One region of the Hydrogenophaga electricum genome, then DNA from elsewhere that is predicted to be linked to it. Evidence: riboswitches for the same ligand, from Rfam matches in the RefSeq annotation. Region 1 holds a riboswitch; the other holds the start of a gene.
The links. Region 1 has a riboswitch for S-adenosylhomocysteine ahead of ahcY (adenosylhomocysteinase). Riboswitches for the same ligand answer to the same signal wherever they lie in the genome.
Positions count from the first base shown of each region.

Region 2: it holds a riboswitch for S-adenosylhomocysteine, as region 1 does, so the genes downstream of both, metH (methionine synthase) here and ahcY (adenosylhomocysteinase) in region 1, are expected to answer to the same signal.

Region 1 covers NZ_BSPB01000009.1:25,515-36,605, reverse strand. The annotation lists gene QQK43_RS07955 (SMP-30/gluconolactonase/LRE family protein) at 1-793, opposite strand, end outside; gene QQK43_RS07950 (hypothetical protein) at 914-1,240, shown strand; gene QQK43_RS07945 (hypothetical protein) at 1,253-1,636, opposite strand; gene QQK43_RS07940 (YeeE/YedE family protein) at 1,843-2,925, shown strand; gene QQK43_RS07935 (MFS transporter) at 2,944-4,173, opposite strand; gene QQK43_RS07930 (HAD-IIB family hydrolase) at 4,170-4,982, opposite strand; S-adenosyl-L-homocysteine riboswitch at 5,038-5,132, shown strand; gene ahcY (adenosylhomocysteinase) at 5,205-6,653, shown strand; gene QQK43_RS07920 (TlyA family RNA methyltransferase) at 6,776-7,540, shown strand; gene metF (methylenetetrahydrofolate reductase [NAD(P)H]) at 7,525-8,352, shown strand; partial or broken gene QQK43_RS07910 (septal ring lytic transglycosylase RlpA family protein) at 8,475-8,747, shown strand; gene QQK43_RS07905 (OmpW/AlkL family protein) at 8,917-9,516, shown strand; gene QQK43_RS07900 (ATP-grasp domain-containing protein) at 9,555-10,526, opposite strand; gene QQK43_RS07895 (hypothetical protein) at 10,586-10,813, shown strand; gene QQK43_RS07890 (aKG-HExxH-type peptide beta-hydroxylase) at 10,913-11,091, shown strand, end outside.
Region 2 covers NZ_BSPB01000077.1:1,923-7,549, reverse strand. The annotation lists gene QQK43_RS21555 (hypothetical protein) at 1-306, opposite strand, end outside; gene metH (methionine synthase) at 318-3,053, opposite strand; S-adenosyl-L-homocysteine riboswitch at 3,079-3,197, opposite strand; gene QQK43_RS21545 (transcriptional regulator) at 3,206-3,607, opposite strand; gene QQK43_RS21540 (hypothetical protein) at 3,701-4,459, shown strand; gene QQK43_RS21535 (hypothetical protein) at 4,880-5,098, shown strand.

The DNA of each region.
Region 1 (11,091 bases):
TGCGGCCGTCGGGGCCGCCCAGCGTGCAGGCGAAGGCGCCCTGCGCCCCGGTGGAGAGGCTTTCGAGGATCTCGCCGCCCGGGGCCATGCGCACCACGCGGTTGCCCACCGCATCTGCGAACCACACCGCGCCCTCGGCGTCCAGCGTGGCGCCGTCGGGCGCCGCCTTGAGCGCGCCCAGCACGGTCGGCGTGTCGGTCAGCGGGGGCAGTGGCCCCCACGAGGCCCAATCGCGGCGCGGGCCCAACTGGCCGTCGGGCTGGATGTCGAAGGCCGAGATGCGGTTGCCCATGGTTTCGCCGACGATCAGGGTGCGGCCGTCCGGCGTGATCATGCTGCCGTTGGGAAAGTACAGACCGTCGGCCGCCACATGCACCGAACCGTCGGGGTCGACCCGGGCCAGCCTGGCGGTCTGGGGTGTACCGCCACCCATCAGGTCGAAGCCGAAGTTGCCCACGTAGGCGCGGCCTTGCGCGTCCACCACCATGTCATTGACGTGGCCGCTCGCGATGCCGGACAGGTCGGCGTGCGTGACGAGCCGGCCGTCTGCCTCGCGCCGCAGAATCCGGCGGTCGCGCATCGAGATCACCAGCAGGCGCCCGTCGGGCAGCCAGCCCATGCCGGACGGCTGTTGGGGCACGTCGGCGATTTTTTCCACCCGCCCCTGCAGGTCGACGCGCAGCACCTGGTGGGTGTAGAAGTCCGACAGCCACAGGTGGCCGTCGTGCCAGCGCGGGCTTTCAAAAAAGGTGTAGCCCGAGACGAGCTCGGAAAAGCGGGGGGCGAGGCTCATGGTGATGTCTCCTTTGTGGGGTGGAAAACGCACCATAGGCATGAAGCCCCTCGAAGGCAAGCCGCCCGCATCGCCTTGGCGACGCGGACCGGCAGGCAATGATTGCGCTACCCTCTGGCCGTGTTGCACCAGGTCATCCACATTCACCCCGCTGCGCCGGCCAAGCCGCCGGAGGGGGCTGCCTGCAACGGGTGCGGCGTGTGCTGCCTGGCCGAGCCGTGCCCGCTGGGGCAGGTGATCTCGCGCCGCCGTGCCGGCGCCTGCGCAGCCTTGCGCTGGAGCGACGCGCAGTCGCTCTACCGCTGTGGAGCGGTCAGCGACGCGCGAGGGCTGCTGGGGCCGCGCTGGGGCTGGGCCGCGCCCGCACTGCAGGCGCTGGCACGCCGCTGGATCGCAGCGGGCCGCGGCTGCGACGCCACGCTGACCACCGACACGGCGCCCGACTGATCCGGTCGCGGCTCAGCGCCAGCCCAGCCAGACCAGGCCCAGCGCCAGCACCGCCGCCACGGCGAGCAGCAGGCGGGTGCGGCGGCGCAGCACATCCACCGCGCCGACCAGCCGGGTGTTCTGCTCCGCCAGGTCGGCCACGGTGCGGGTGAGCTGGTCCTGTGTCTGCTGCAGGCGCTGCACGTCCTGCTGCAAGGCGGCCACCTCGCGTTGCAGCACGTCCGGTTCGGGGGCGACCGGTATCGGTGTGGCGGCGTCGGCCGCGCTGGGCGCCGGGCGCTTGTTCTGCCGGTCCACCAGTTGCCGCGCGGCGGCCAGCACTTTGGGGGCGTGTTCGATCACGTCCCCCCAGGGAATCACTTTCAGGGCAGTGAGCCAGGGAATTGCCAAAAACACGCTCCTTTTCCGGGCGGCAAGCGGTGCGCCCGCCGGTCAGCTTAGCGCCTGTGCCTGCGGCAGCGGGGCCACGGTGGCGATTCCCGACCCTTGATCTGGCGCAAGCGTGGGCGGAATCGGGCGCTCATCCGGGAAGCACCTGAGATCCCGGGGGGTGGAAAGTCATAACATCCGTAATTGCCGATATTTGAATTAATGGTGAAAAAATGGATGCCACCGCGTGGATCGAGCGTTGGGGGGAGCCTGCCGTGCTGGCCTTGTGCGGGCTGGTGGTGGGGCTGGGCTTTGGCTTCTTTGCCCAGCGTTCGCGCTTTTGCCTGCGCGCCGCCGTGATCGAGTTCTGGCACGGCCGCTTCGGTGAAAAGCTGGCCGTCTGGCTGCTGGCGTTTTCGGCGGCGGTGGTGGCGGTGCAGGGCTTCATCGTGGCAGGCTGGCTCGACGTGGGGACAGCGCGCCAGTTGTCGGCCCGCGGCAGCCTGTCGGGGGCGCTGATCGGTGGGCTGATCTTCGGTTTCGGCATGGTCATGACCCGCGGCTGCGCCAGCCGGCTGCTGGTGTTGTCGGCCAACGGCAACCTGCGGGCGCTGTTGTCGGGGCTGATCTTTGCCGTCGTCGCGCAGGCGTCTCTGGGGGGCGTGCTGGCGCCGTTGCGGGAAACCATCGCCGGCTGGTGGGTGGTGGAGGGCGGGGCGTCGCGCAGCCTCCTGGCGCTGGCCGGCGCCGGGCCGCTGGACGGGCTGGTCTTCGGTGCCGTCTGGCTCGTGACCGCCGGCTTCTTTGCCCACTACAGCGGCTGGAGCGCCTGGAAGTGGGTCGGCGGGCTGGGCACGGGCCTGATGGTGGCGCTGGCCTGGCTGGCCACCTACCAGGTGATGGCGCATTCTTTCGAGCCGGTGCAGATCCAGGGGCTGACCTTCAGCGGGCCTTCGGCCGAATGGCTGATGCGCGTGCTGGCCGAGCCGGGCAAACCCTGGACATTCGGCCTCGGGCTCATGCCCGGCGTGTTCCTGGGATCGCTGGTGGGCGCGCTGGTCGGCCGCGACTGGAAGCTCGAAGGTTTCGGCGGGGCCTACACCATGCCGCGCTACATCATCGGGGCGATCTTCATGGGCTTCGGCTCCATGCTGGCGGGGGGCTGCGCGGTGGGCGCCGGCATGACCGGGGGCGCGATTTTCGCCACGACGGCCTGGCTGACGCTGGGCGGCATGTGGGTCGGTGGCGGCCTGGCCGACCGCCTGCTCGACCGTGCACCCGCCGCGGCACCCACTGGTGCTTCCGCCGCCCCTTGACTGTCCCTGCGCCGTGCCTCAGGTGCGGGCGCGCCGCAGCAACCACCAGCCGGGCAGCGCCACGGCGATCAGCAGGGCCGGAAATCCGAACACGGGCGACAGGTCCAGCAGTGCCGCACCCAGCGCCGGAGCGAGCACCCCGCCCAGGGTGTAGGCCAGCACCAGCACGGCGGTGCTGTTGACCAGCGTGATGCCCTCTTCGCGCGAGCCGATGTCGATCATGGCCAGGGTGTAGAGGCTGCCGCCTGCGCCGCCCCAGACGAAGGCGATGACCGCGGCCAGCCAGGGTGTGCCGGCGACGAAGGGGATGAACAGGGTGGCCAGCAGGGTGACCAGGGCGCAGCCGTGCATCAGCGCCAGGCGTGCCCGGCCCGGTGTCGGCCAGCGCGGGTGGTGGCTGAGGCGGTCGGCCAGCAGCCCGGCGGGCAGCATCATCAGGGCGCTGCCCAGCCCGCTGGCCGACACCAGCAGCGCGGCTGCGGCGGCGCCCAGCCCGAGCGCCAGGCCGTAGAGCGGCAGCAGAGAGGTCAGGCCGCTTTCGAAAAAACCACCCACGAAGCCGATGGTCATGATCAGCGGGTGCGCACGCAGGGCCTGCCACACCCCGTGCAGACCGACGCGTGCCGAGTGCTGGTCGGCGGCGGCCGGCAGGCGCGGAATCAGCAGGCTCCAGACCAGGCCCACGCTGACCGAGGTCAGCACCAGCCACAAGGCCAGCGGGCTCTGGGGGCCGACCGCGGCCAGCAGCGCCGGCCCGATGACGAAAGTGGTGCCGATCATGGTTTCGAAAATGCCGACCATGCGCCCGCGCTGCCGGGGGGGTGCGAATTCGGCCACCACCGCTTCGGCCAGCACCCAGCGCAGACCGGAGGCGGCCCCCGAGATGAACTCGAAGACGAACCACGCCGCGAGCGCATCGGTGGCCAGGAAGCCGGCGATCGCCACCACGGGCACGGCAGCGGCCAGCCACAGCGTGGGGCGCCGGCCCAGGCGTTGGGTGATGGCCGAGGCGAACGGCGTGATGGCGAAGATGCCGACCCAGCCCGTGGCCGCGAACAGCCCGGCCATCGAGGTCGACAGCCCGTCGCCCTTGAGCCGCAGCAGCAGCAGGGGCATGAGCATGAAGTAGCCGATCAGCTCGAAGAAGGTGGAGCCGAAAATGGCCACCAGGCCCCGGCCGGCCTGCGGGGCGGACGTTCCGGTGCCGGCGATGCCCGAGTGGGCCGGGGGCAGCGGGTGCTCGCTCATGCCGGACTCCGGGCGCCGCGCGCGGCCAGCAGGGCATCGACCATTTCGGCAAAACCGGCACCGCGTTCGCCGGCGGTCCGGTAACGGGGCGGGTGGGTGAGTGCCGGCAGAAAGCGCGCGACATTGCCCACGCCGATGCTCTGGCTGAAGTGGGCGAACAGGGGCGCGTCGTTGGTCGAGTCGCCGATGAAGGCCCAGCACTCGCGCTCGGCGTCCAGGTCGCGCCCGAGCCGCTCGCGCACGATCCAGCGTGCCCCGCTGAGTTTGTCGTGGTCGCCGATCCAGCCGTTGATATGGATGGAACTGACGGTCGCTTTCAGGCCGGCTTCCTGCATCCGGCGTTGCACGAGGGCGGTGTCGGCCGGTATCAGGTGGGCGAATTCGCTGTGGTCGATGGCGATGTCGGTTTCGCGGCCCGCACTGTCCTGCGCCAGCCGCGCATGCGGCAGCTCGGCCAGGATGGCGTGGGCCACCGCCTGCAACCGCCGGGCGTGGCGCTGCCGCGTGGGCGCGTCCTGCTGATAGGCGCGGCACAGGGCCCCATCGCTGCCGCGCCAGAAGGCCACGGCGCCGTTTTCCGCCACGATGCCATCGACCGGCCAGGCCAGCGCGAAGGGGGCGCTCCAGCCGGCCGGGCGACCGGTGATGGCGAACACCGGCAGGCCGGCATGGCGCAGACGCTGCAGCGCGGCGCCCGCGTCGGGCGTGAGGGCACCCCCGGTGGTGAGGGTGTCGTCGATGTCGGTGAGCACGCCCTGGATGCGGGCCCGGGCGGCCAGGGGCCAGTCGGAAAGCGGCGTCGGGTTCATAAGGGGCCGCCAGTTTCGCAGATGCCTGAAAAGCCTGCCTGCGCTAGAATTCCACCATTCCGAGGAGCGTTGCAGCGTCCCCACCGGTGGAGTTCACCGGCCGCGGGGCGTGAGGCTCGGATCCCTTCTTCGCAACGACGCTCATCCACTGCACGAGTGAGGTGAGTCCGGTTCCCCATCGTCGGTGGCTTTCTGCCCAACGTCGCTTTTGGAGCCTTCCACATGAACGCACGCACGCCTGCCCCCCACGCCGATTCCGTCATTGCCGACATCGGCCTGGCCGACTGGGGCCGCAAGGAAATCCAGGTCGCCGAGACCGAAATGCCCGGCCTGATGGCCATCCGCGACGAGTTCGCCAAGAAGCAGCCGCTCAAGGGCGCGCGCATCACCGGCTCGCTGCACATGACGATCCAGACTGCGGTGCTGATCGAAACCCTGCAGGCGCTGGGCGCCGAAGTGCGCTGGGCCTCGTGCAACATCTTCAGCACGCAGGACCACGCCGCCGCCGCCATTGCGGCCAACGGCACGCCGGTGTTCGCCGTCAAGGGTGAGACCCTGGTCGATTACTGGGACTACACCCACCGCATCTTCGAATTCGGCCCCAAGGGCTCGAAGACCGAAGGCCCGAACATGATCCTGGACGATGGCGGCGACGCCACGCTGCTGATGCACCTGGGCGCCGCGGCCGAGAAGGACATCAAGGCGCTGGGCAAGGCCAAGAGCGAGGAAGAGAAAATCTTGCACGCGGCCATCAAGGCCAAGCTCAAGCAGGACCCGACCTGGTACAGCCGCCGCCTGAAGAACATCATCGGCGTGACCGAAGAGACCACCACCGGCGTGCACCGCCTGAACGAGATGTCGGCCAAGGGCACGCTGATGCTGCGCGCCATCAACGTCAACGACTCGGTCACCAAGAGCAAGTTCGACAACCTGTACGGCTGCCGCGAGTCGCTGGTGGACGGCATCAAGCGCGCGACCGACGTGATGATTGCCGGCAAGGTGGCCGTGGTCTGCGGTTATGGCGACGTGGGCAAGGGTTCGGCCCAGGCGCTGCGTGCGCTCAGCGCCCAGGTGTGGGTGACCGAGATCGACCCCATCAACGCACTGCAGGCCGCCATGGAAGGCTACCGCGTCGTGACCATGGAGTACGCCGCCGACAAGGCCGACATCTTCGTCACGACCACCGGCAACAAGGACGTGATCCGCTACGAGCACATGGTGGCCATGAAGGACCAGGCCATCGTCTGCAACATCGGCCACTTCGACAACGAGATCGACGTTGCCTCGCTGGAGAAGAACTGCCAGTGGGAAGAGATCAAGCCGCAGGTGGACCACGTGATCTTCCCCAAGGTCGGCAAGAAGCCGGCCAAGCGCATCATCCTGCTGGCCAAGGGCCGGCTGGTGAATCTGGGCTGCGGCACCGGCCACCCCAGCTACGTGATGTCGTCCAGCTTCGCGAACCAGACCATTGCCCAGATCGAGCTGTTCACCAAGCCCAAGGACTACAAGGTCGGCCAGGTCTACGTGCTGCCCAAGCACCTGGATGAAAAGGTCGCGCGCCTTCAACTGTCCAAGCTGGGCGCCCAGCTGACCACCCTGACCAAGGAACAGGCCGCCTACATCGGCGTGCCGGTGCAAGGGCCGTACAAGCCCGACACGTACCGGTATTGATCCCCCGCGCAGCATGAGGACGCCCCTCGCGCGGCCTTCGGTGTCACCCTCCTGGGGGTGGCGCTGGTGGCCCGGTCAAGCCGGTTCCACTGCGCCCTGGCATCAGATCTCTTCATCCCATCATGCGTGCTGACCAGTTGCTGGTTGACCGTGGCCTGGCCGCATCGCGCTCGCAAGCGCAGCGGCTGATCGCGGCGGGCGTGCGCTGGCGCCTGCCCGGCGGCGACTGGAAAACGGTGACCAAGAACGGCGAGGAGCTGCGCGAAACGGTGGATCTGGAGCTGCTGGACACGGCGGAATCGCGCTTCGTCTCGCGCGGCGGACTCAAACTCGATGCGGCACTCACCCACTGCGGCATCGACGTGGCGGGCCTGCGCTGCCTCGACGTGGGGCAGAGCAGCGGTGGCTTCACCGACGGCCTGCTGCAGCGCGGTGCGGCGCACGTGGTCGGGGTGGACGTGGGCCAGGGCCAGTTGCATCCTTCGCTGCGGAACGATCCGCGCGTGATCTGCATCGAAAAGTGCAATGCGCGCGACTTGACCGCACCACAGCTGGTGGCTGCTGGCGGCGCTGCGGCCGCCGCGCCGTTCGATCTGATCGTCGGCGATCTGTCTTTCATCTCGCAGACGCTGGTCTGGCCGGCCTTGGTGCCGCTGCTCAAGGCTGGCGGGCCGGGGTTGCTGATGCTGGTCAAGCCGCAGTTCGAGTTGCAGCCTGAACACATCGGCAAAGGGGGGCTGGTGAAAAACCCCGCCAGCTACGCCCTAGTGCAGCAGCGCATGGCCCAGGCCTGTGCCGATCACGGTCTGCGCTGCCGCGACTATTTCGACAGCGCCATCACCGGTGGTGATGGCAACCGGGAGTTTTTCGTATGGGCCTGCCCCTGAGTTTTGAATTCTTTCCGCCCAAGACGCCCGAGGGCGCCGACAAGCTGCGCGCCGTGCGCCAGCAGCTGTACGCGCTCCAGCCCGAGTTCTGTTCGGTGACCTATGGCGCCGGCGGCTCCACGCAGCAAGGGACCTTCGACACCGTGAAGGCCATCCTGACCGAAGGTGTGGACGCGGCATCGCATTTTTCCTGCATTGGCGCCACCAAGACCAGCGTGCGCGATCAGCTCGCGCAGCTCAAGACCATGGGCGTGCGGCGGCTGGTGGCGCTGCGGGGCGATCTGCCCAGCGGCTATGGCATCGGTGGTGAATTTCAGTACGCCAGCGATCTGGTGGCTTTCATCCGTGCCGAAACCGGGCGCGACTTCCACATCGAAGTGGCCGCCTACCCCGAGGTGCACCCGCAGGCCCGCTCGCCCGAGGCCGACCTCAAGGCCTATGCGGCCAAGGTGAGGGCGGGCGCGGATTCCGCGATCACCCAGTATTTCTACAGTGCCGACGCCTATGCCCGTTTCGTCGACGAGGCGCGGGCGCTGGGGGCCGATGTACCGGTGGTGCCGGGGATCATGCCCATCACCAGCTCCACGCAATTGATGCGCTTTTCCGACGCGTGTGGTGCGGAGATTCCTCGCTGGATCCGCCTGCGGCTGCAGGCCTATGGCGACGACACGGCGTCCATCAAGGCCTTCGGGCTCGACGTGGTCAGCAGCCTGGTCGAACGCCTGGTGGCGCTGGGCGCTCCGGCCCTGCACTTCTACACCATGAACCAGAGCGCGGCGACCCTCGAGCTCGTGCGCCGACTGCGGGCATGACGTCCCCGGGCTGGCAACGCCGCATGTTCCTGGTGCTGGGCGTGGCGGCGCTGGCCGGCTGCAGCACACAGCGGGACGCCCTGGGCGACACCAACTGGCACCCAGGGCGGGTGCCCATCGTCCTGGCCTCCTGGTATGGCGACCGGTTTCATGGGCGGCGCACGGCCAGCGGAGAACGCTTCGACCGCGACGAACTCACGGCCGCGCACCCGACGTTGCCATTTGGCACCTGGTTGCGCGTGCGCAGTGTCGATACCGGGCGCGAAGTGGTCGTGCGCATCAACGACCGGGGGCCGAACACGGGCAACCGCGCCATCGATCTCAGCCACGCCGCTGCCGAAGCGCTGGGGGTGCGGCACCGGGGCGTGTTTCGGGTGCAGCTGCTGCCTGAGTGAAAGCGGGTTCCCCGCCAGCATTGACGTGCGTCAAAAGCGTGCAAAGAAAAACCGATGCCCCGAATCGGGGCGCCGGTCGGGTTTGATCTGACGCAAAGTTGCGCCCCATCGGGTCTTCTGTAATGGCCGCCGGGAATGTTCCCGTGACGAGGATGAAGAAGACATCATGATGAAGAAGCACATCGTTGCCGTCGCTGCCCTGGCGATGCTGTCGGCCGGCGCCGCCATGGCGCAGGACTTCAAGTCCGGAGACCTGCTGGTGCGTGCGCGTGCCGTGCACCTCGACAGTGCCAACAAGGACAGCACCGGTCTGGCGCTTTCGGTCAACAACAAGTGGCTGCCGGAAGTCGATTTCACCTACTTCCTGAGCCCGAACCTGGCGGCCGAACTGATCCTGACCGTGCCGCAGAAGCACACCCTGTCGGCGGGCAATGGCGCGCTGGACATCGGCAGCCTCAAACACCTGCCGCCGACGCTGACGGTGCAGTACCACTTCGACGCCGGCAGCTTCAAGCCGTATGTGGGTGCCGGCTTGAACTACACGCGCTTCAGCTCGGTCAAGCTGCCGGCAGGCGTCGACATCAAGCGCAACAGCACCGGCCTGGCGTTGCAGGTGGGGGTGGACGTGCCGCTGTCCCAGACCCTGTACCTGAACTTTGACGTGAAGAAGGTCAACATCGGCACCAAGGTCTCCGCCGGTGGCGCCGAAATCGGCAAGTTCAAGGTCGATCCGGTGCTGGTGGGCGTGGGCCTGGGCTGGAAGTTCTGAGCAGCACCGTCAAGGGTTGAGGGCCTTTCGCGGGGCCCTCACACCCGGGGCACCGGCCTGCGTTGATCGCGCAGACGGATCCAGCCTCGGGGGTGCGGTGGCACCTGTGCCCCGAACGCTTCGATCAGGTCGCGGCGAATGCGTTGCATGGTGGCGCTCCGGTCGGCATTCGGGTGCATCAATTCGTCGGGTGCACCACTGCCCATATGGGGGTTGGTGTTGATTTCATAGGCCTGCGGACCCGCGTCCGTGAGACCGAAATCCAGCCGGCCAAAGGTTGACCCGGCCGCGTCGAACACGCGGTGTACGAACGCCGCGTGCGGGTAGTGATCCATTTCAGTCAGCTCTTCCCGGTACTGGGCTTCGGAGGCCACACCCAGTTCCCCCACTTTGGCCATCCAGTGCCGCTGGTTGACGGTGACCGCGCGGACGATGCGGTCACCGATGCGGTAAGCCGCGTGTTTCTGAAAAGCCCCCGTCGCGCTGGGGGTGGCGGCAAAAGTGATGAAGGCCAGGTCACTGAGTGTGAAGCCTTGCGCCAGCGCTGCTTCGAGCGCCTGCTGGCAGGCAGTCCCATCGTGCAGCAATTCGGACAGCACGCCCCGGTGCCCGGCCAGTGTGCGGAGAAACACCGGAAAGCGATCCGGCCACTCCCCGGCTGCGGGCAGGTGGCAGCCAAACGTGTTGATGCCTGAGTGCTGGAGCTGTTTGAGCAGGAAGGCTCTGGGGCGAAACTGGCGGGGATCGTTGAGCACGGTCATGCCCGCAGCCACCAGGGTCTGAAACAATTCCCCCGCCACCTGGAGTTCGCTGACGGACAGACGATCAAAGTCGGTCAGGACGTAGGTGCCCACGGGGGTGCGGGCTGCAGGCAGCCACTGTTCATAGCAGAACCGCTGCACCTCGATGCCCGTCGGTGCCAGCAATGCCGGCCAAGCCTGAAACGTGTAGGCATGGTCCCGGGTGGTGACGTAAATCAGTCGACGGACGCGGTTGACGGAGGCCTGCATCGATGTAATTATGAGGCAGTGTGTCCATTTGTGTAGACACTTTGACTGGAGCGTATTCGATGAACATCAAGTTGGATGTCCGCAAGTTGCTGGGTTTCCGTCTCGACGCGGCTCGGCTGGCCCCGTCGGATGGTGTGGCCGATGTCTCGGTATCCATTGACGATGCGCAGCAACGGCAGCTGCGGGTGGGGATCAAGCGCGGGGTGAAGCAGGGTTTCAAGGTCGGTCGCAAGACGTCCCCGCTGCTGGGCCTGAAAAGGGGCGACAAGCGCGGCATGTGCGCTTGATGGGCGTTCCGGCGACGTTGGCTGGGGGCGTGCCGCACGCCGAGGTGTGACATGGGGTTTGTGCCCTCGGCTGCGCGTGGCCAACAGCTGAATCGGGGAATGCAGGCGGATCTGCTGGGCAGTCTCCTCCATCTCGCTGAGGCCGGGCCTGCTGGACTTCAGGAGGCGCTGTATCCCACCATGGAGCGCCTGTCTGCGGGGCAGTCTTTGGGGCCCGAGGCCTTCGGGCTCTATTTCCAGTTGGCCGAGCACCTGTTGCTGGACGAGCCCGAGCCCGC
Region 2 (5,627 bases), on a different contig from region 1:
CAGACCGATGTGGGTCCAGGGCATGAAGGGCTCGCCGAACAGGCCGACGAACAGGCCCGTGGCGCCCGGGTTGGACCACACCAGCACCAGGCCCGAAACGAGCTGGCCCGGGTCCGGCGCACGGGCGAGGTAGGCGGCGTCGGGTGCGGCCACCGGTCCGACCGGCGACGGGGTGCGCAAGCGGTAGGGGTCGGGCCCTTGTGCCGGATCGGCCCGCAGCTCGGCGGCCAGGGGCGGCGGCAGCGTGGCGCAACCGGCCAGGGCCAGCGACAGCCCCATCGCCCACGCCCCCAGCCTGCGCCGCACGGCGTGTGTCCTCAGAGGTTGGGGCCGAGCCAGCGCTTGAGGTCGGCCACGTCCACGCCGCTGCGCGCGGCCAGGTCCTCCACCTGATCGTCGCCGATCTTGCCGACGTTGAAGTAGGTCGACGCCGGGTGGGCCAAGTAGAAGCCGCTCACGCTGGCGGCCGGCGTCATGGCCAGACTGTCGGTCAGCGCCATGCCGATCTCGCTGGCGGCCAGCAGCTCGAACATGCCATGCTTGACCGAGTGGTCCGGGCAGGCCGGGTAACCCGGCGCCGGGCGGATGCCGCGGTACTTTTCCTTGATCAGGTCTTCGTTGCTCAGGGCCTCGTCGGCCGCATAGCCCCACAGGTCCTTGCGCACGCGCTCGTGCATGCATTCGGCCATGGCCTCGGCCAGGCGGTCGGCCAGAGCCTTGAACAGGATGGCGTTGTAGTCGTCGTGCGCGTCGAGGAACTGCTTTTCCTTCTTCTCGGCGCCGATGCCGGCGGTGACCGCGAACACGCCCACGTAGTCGGCCGTGCCGACGGGCGCCACAAAATCGGCCAGGCAGCGGCTGGGCCGCATCACGCCGTCGATGTCCTGCTTTTCGGTCTGCTGGCGCAGACCGTGCCAGGTCAGCACCGGCTGGCGGCGGGTTTCGTCGGCGTAGAGCGCGATGTCGTCCGCGTTCACGCGGTTGGCCGGGTACAGGCCGATCACCGCGTTGGCGGTCAGCCAGCGGCCATCGATGATCTTTTTCAGCATGGCCTTGCCATCGGCGAACACCTTCTTCGCCTGCTCGCCCACGATCTCGTCGTCGAGGATGGCGGGGTACGGACCGGCCAGATCCCAGGTCTGGAAGAACGGCCCCCAGTCGATGTACCGGGCGGCTTCGGCCAGATCGAAGTTCTTGAACACCCGCCGGCCGATGAACTTGGGCGCGGGCGGCGTGTAAGTGCTGAAGTCCACCGGCGTGGCGTTGGCGCGCGCCTGCGCCAGTGGCCACAGCGGCACGGCCTTCTTGTTGGCGTGCTGCTGGCGCACCTTTTCGTAGTCAGCGTTGAGTTCGGCCAGGTACTGCACCCGGCCGTCACCGATCAGCCCCTGGGCCACGCTCACGCTGCGCGAGGCGTCGGGCACGTAGACCACCGGGCCGGCGTAGTGCGGCGCGATCTTCACCGCCGTGTGCACGCGGCTGGTGGTGGCGCCGCCGATCAGCAGCGGAATCTGTTTGTCGCGGAAATGCGGGTCCTTTTGCATCTCGGCCGCCACCACCTGCATCTCTTCCAGGCTGGGGGTGATCAGGCCCGACAGCCCCACGATGTCGGCGCCCTCTTCCTTGGCCTTGGCCAGGATGTCCTGCCAGGGCACCATCACGCCCATGTTCACCACCTCGAAGTTGTTGCACTGCAGGACCACGGTGACGATGTTCTTGCCGATGTCGTGCACGTCGCCCTTGACGGTGGCGATCACGATCTTGCCCTTGCTGCGCACGTCGGCACCGGCCGCTTCGAGCTGGCGCTTTTCCTCTTCGATGTAGGGCAGCAGGTGGGCCACGGCCTGCTTCATCACGCGCGCGCTTTTCACCACCTGCGGAAGGAACATCTTGCCCTGGCCGAACAGGTCGCCGACCACGTTCATGCCGTCCATCAGCGGGCCTTCGATCACGGCCAGCGGGCGCCCGCCCTCGGCCTGGATGAGCTGCCACATCTCTTCCGTGTCTTCGGTGATGTGTTCGTTGATGCCGCGCACCAGCGCGTGCGTCAGGCGTTCGCGGATCGGCAGCGCGCGCCATTCGTTTTTCTTGCTGTCGTCCTTGGCCGCGCCCTTGGCGCTCTCCGCCACTTCCACGAGGCGCTCGCCCGCATCGGGCCGGCGATTGAGCACCACGTCTTCCACGCGCTCGCGCAGCTCGGGCTCCAGCTCGTCGTACACGCCCACCATGCCGGCGTTGACGATGCCCATGTCCATGCCGGCCTGGATCGCGTGGTACAGGAACACGGTGTGGATCGCCTCGCGCACCGGGTCGTTGCCGCGGAAGCTGAACGACACGTTGGACACACCACCGCTCACCTTGGCACCGGGCAGGTGCTGTTTGATCCAGCGCGTGGCCTCGATGAAATCGACCGCGTAGTTGTTGTGCTCTTCGATGCCGGTCGCGACCGCGAAGATGTTGGGGTCAAAGATGATGTCTTCGGGCGGAAAGCCCACTTCATCGACCAGCACGCGGTAGGCGCGCTCGCAGATCTGAATCTTGCGCGCGTAGGTGTCGGCCTGGCCCACTTCGTCAAACGCCATCACCACGGCAGCCGCGCCATAGCGCTTGATCAGCCGCGCCTCGTGCTTGAACTTCTCCACCCCTTCCTTCATGGAAATGGAGTTGACGATGCCCTTGCCCTGCACGCACTGCAGGCCGGCCTCGATCACGCTCCACTTGGACGAGTCGATCATGATCGGCACGCGCGCGATGTCGGGCTCGCCAGCGATCAGGTTCAGGAAGCGCACCATGGCGGCCTGGCTGTCCAGCATGGCCTCGTCCATGTTGATGTCGATGATCTGCGCGCCGTTTTCCACCTGCTGGCGCGCCACCGCCAGCGCGTCCTCGTAGCGGCCTTCCAGGATCATGCGCGCGAACGCCTTGGAGCCGGTGACGTTGGTGCGCTCGCCCACGTTGACGAACAGGCTGCCCTCGCCAATGAACAGCGGCTCCAGGCCGGACAGCAGCATGGGACGAACGGAAGCGGGGGCAGGGGCGGTCACAACGGTCATGGGGCTCACCAGGGAAGACATCGGGAACTGGTGAGCGCCGTTGGAAACCGGTGGGTCCGGCGGGCGGAGAACGCCCGGAACCTCAAGCCTGACGACCGCCGGCGCCAGCGGGTGGCGGGCAGCGCTGCAGCGCTCCTTGAGGAGCGGCGATTTTAGCGGTTGTCGCTCTCGTGCGCCTTGGCGAACGTGAGGATCACCTCGCGCACGATCTTGCGCTGCGGCGCGGGCAGCGAGAGGAAAGCCTCGAAGGTTTCGCGCTCCACGTAACCCGCCCCGTCCTCCCAGCGCTGGCGGCGCTCCTGCACCGACTGCCGCACCGCCACGCCAAAGCGCAGCACCTCGGGTTCGACACCGAGCCAGTCGGCCAGCACCTGCAGCTTGTCCTGCGACGGAATCGCCTCGCCGCGCAGCCAGCGGCGCACGCCCTGGAGCGTGACCGAACGCCCCCAGTAGCGCGTATTGAACTCACGCTCCAGCACCACCGGGCGCACGGGATAGCCCGCCTGCGCCATGGCGTCGCGCAACCGCTGGGCAAATTCCGCTTTTTCATTCATGAACAGAAACGTAGTAAGGCGTGCCATCAAATAGACACTTTCGGTTTGTTTTTGGATAAACTTTCTGTTCACAAAACCAGGGAAGAACAAGCCATGAACCGCTCACTGCTGCACCACCTGCCCGATATCGCGGCCTTTGCTCACCGGCACGCCCGGGACCTCATGACCCAGTTGGAGGACGCCCACACAGAGGCGGCCGATTGGCCCAACAGCGCGCGCGTGCACCTGCTGCGCGGCGACACGCTCAGCGCCATGCTGGGCTTGCTCGGCGGCCGGGGATCACAAGCCCCGCTGCGCGCGGGCATACCCCTGGTGTGGTTGGCGCAGACACTACCACCGGCGGTGGAATCGGCAGCGTCACCGCTGGGCTTCGTCCTGCACCGCGCCAGGGCACTGGCCGAACTGACGGTGAACCTGTTCGTGGCCCGTGAACTGCTGGCACAGCAGGGTGCTTTGGTCATCCCCATCGACACCGATCCGGAGCAATGCATCGCCCGCTTGATGAACACCGTCTTCGGTCATGTGCGCTCGCTGACGCACCCCCGAAGCCGGGAGCATGTCTACATCACCGGGCCGGGTGCCGCCGAGATAGATATCCGGCACACCAGCCCCAACTTGTGGAACGACCTGGCGCACACCTTCACCCGCCCTCGCCAACCGGTGCTGGTGGCGCCGGCTGACCCCGACTGGGCGGCCTGTGCGGCCGGACTGGACCGCCGCTGGATTTTGGTCCAGCCCGACGCGATGGACTTCGCGCTGCTGCGCGAGTACCTGATCGCCCACCGGGTTGAGCAGGATGGCGCCCGGTGGTGCGTGCACGAGACGGCACGGTGCTGGACCGTGCCGTCGTGAAGCGGACCGCTCGGCGGCCACCGCGCTGGCGAGCAAATTGCTTGTCGGGGGCATGTCCCTTTTGCCCCAAACTCTGACGGATGCCGCCCGACACCGGTGACTTGGCCGCGCCGACCGCCTGGCACGCCCAGGAGCTGCTGCTCATGCGCGAGGTCATGAAACTGGTCGGCCATCCGCGAGCTGGGCAACGTGATCGAACGCCTGGCGCGGCACCTGCCCGAGCAACCGCCCCCACACCCCGGCACCCATGGCCGCGGCGCCCAGAGCCTGGGGCTGACGCTGCGGCAGTTGGTACCGGTTGGGGAAGAAGGCGGGGTTGCGGTGAGAGGCGGACGTGGCGGCTTGGCTTGAAATGAACGCTGACGCACCCGATCTGTGACAGCATCCGTTTCATTCCCAGAGACTTGAGCGAAGTGACCCATGAAAACCATCGACGAAATGCTTCACCTGGCCTTGCTGACCCCGGACGAACACCAGCAGATCAGTCACTGGATCACGCAGGCCACGTCACCCGACGAGATTCTGAAAATGCCGCCCCTGCTGTGGCGGGCCGTCGAACGCGCCAGCGAGGTCATGGGCATCGACAACGACCTGACGCGCCCGCCGGCGCTGGATGCGGGCGATCTGGTTTGCTTGTAGGCGGCGCACTGGAGAAGCTACTTGCCGGCTCACAGGCCAAGACGGCGATGTGGGCATGTCGACCAACGGTTAGGAGCGGACGCTCAACGCAGAAGTCAGCGGCCGCCGTAGGCGGTCCGCTGCGTAAGCTGCCATGTTAGCTGCGGCCCCATACTCGGACCACCTTACGATGGGGCCTCGCCCCATTTGGACCGACATGTAGATGCTCCGGAAGCAACCAAGATCGTTGATGCAAGTGCGCGACCAAGCCTGCTTCATATACCAGAGCGAATGCGAGTTAAACAGCGGGTACATGATCGGGACGACGAGGTAGCCTGGTCCGTAAGCCTGCATGCTGGGAAGGTACGACTTTTTCTCGAGTTTCTTTCGCACGGCATCAACAAACCGCGCGGCAAATTGAGCGTCGGGTCCGACGAACGGTCCATTTCCAATTGGCTTGTGCTTCTCGCCGGGCGTTGCGTAGGAGTATTCATCCGGCGCGAAGGCGTCGCTCCAGAAAGCGTCAGTCACTTCGAACCATCGAGTAGTG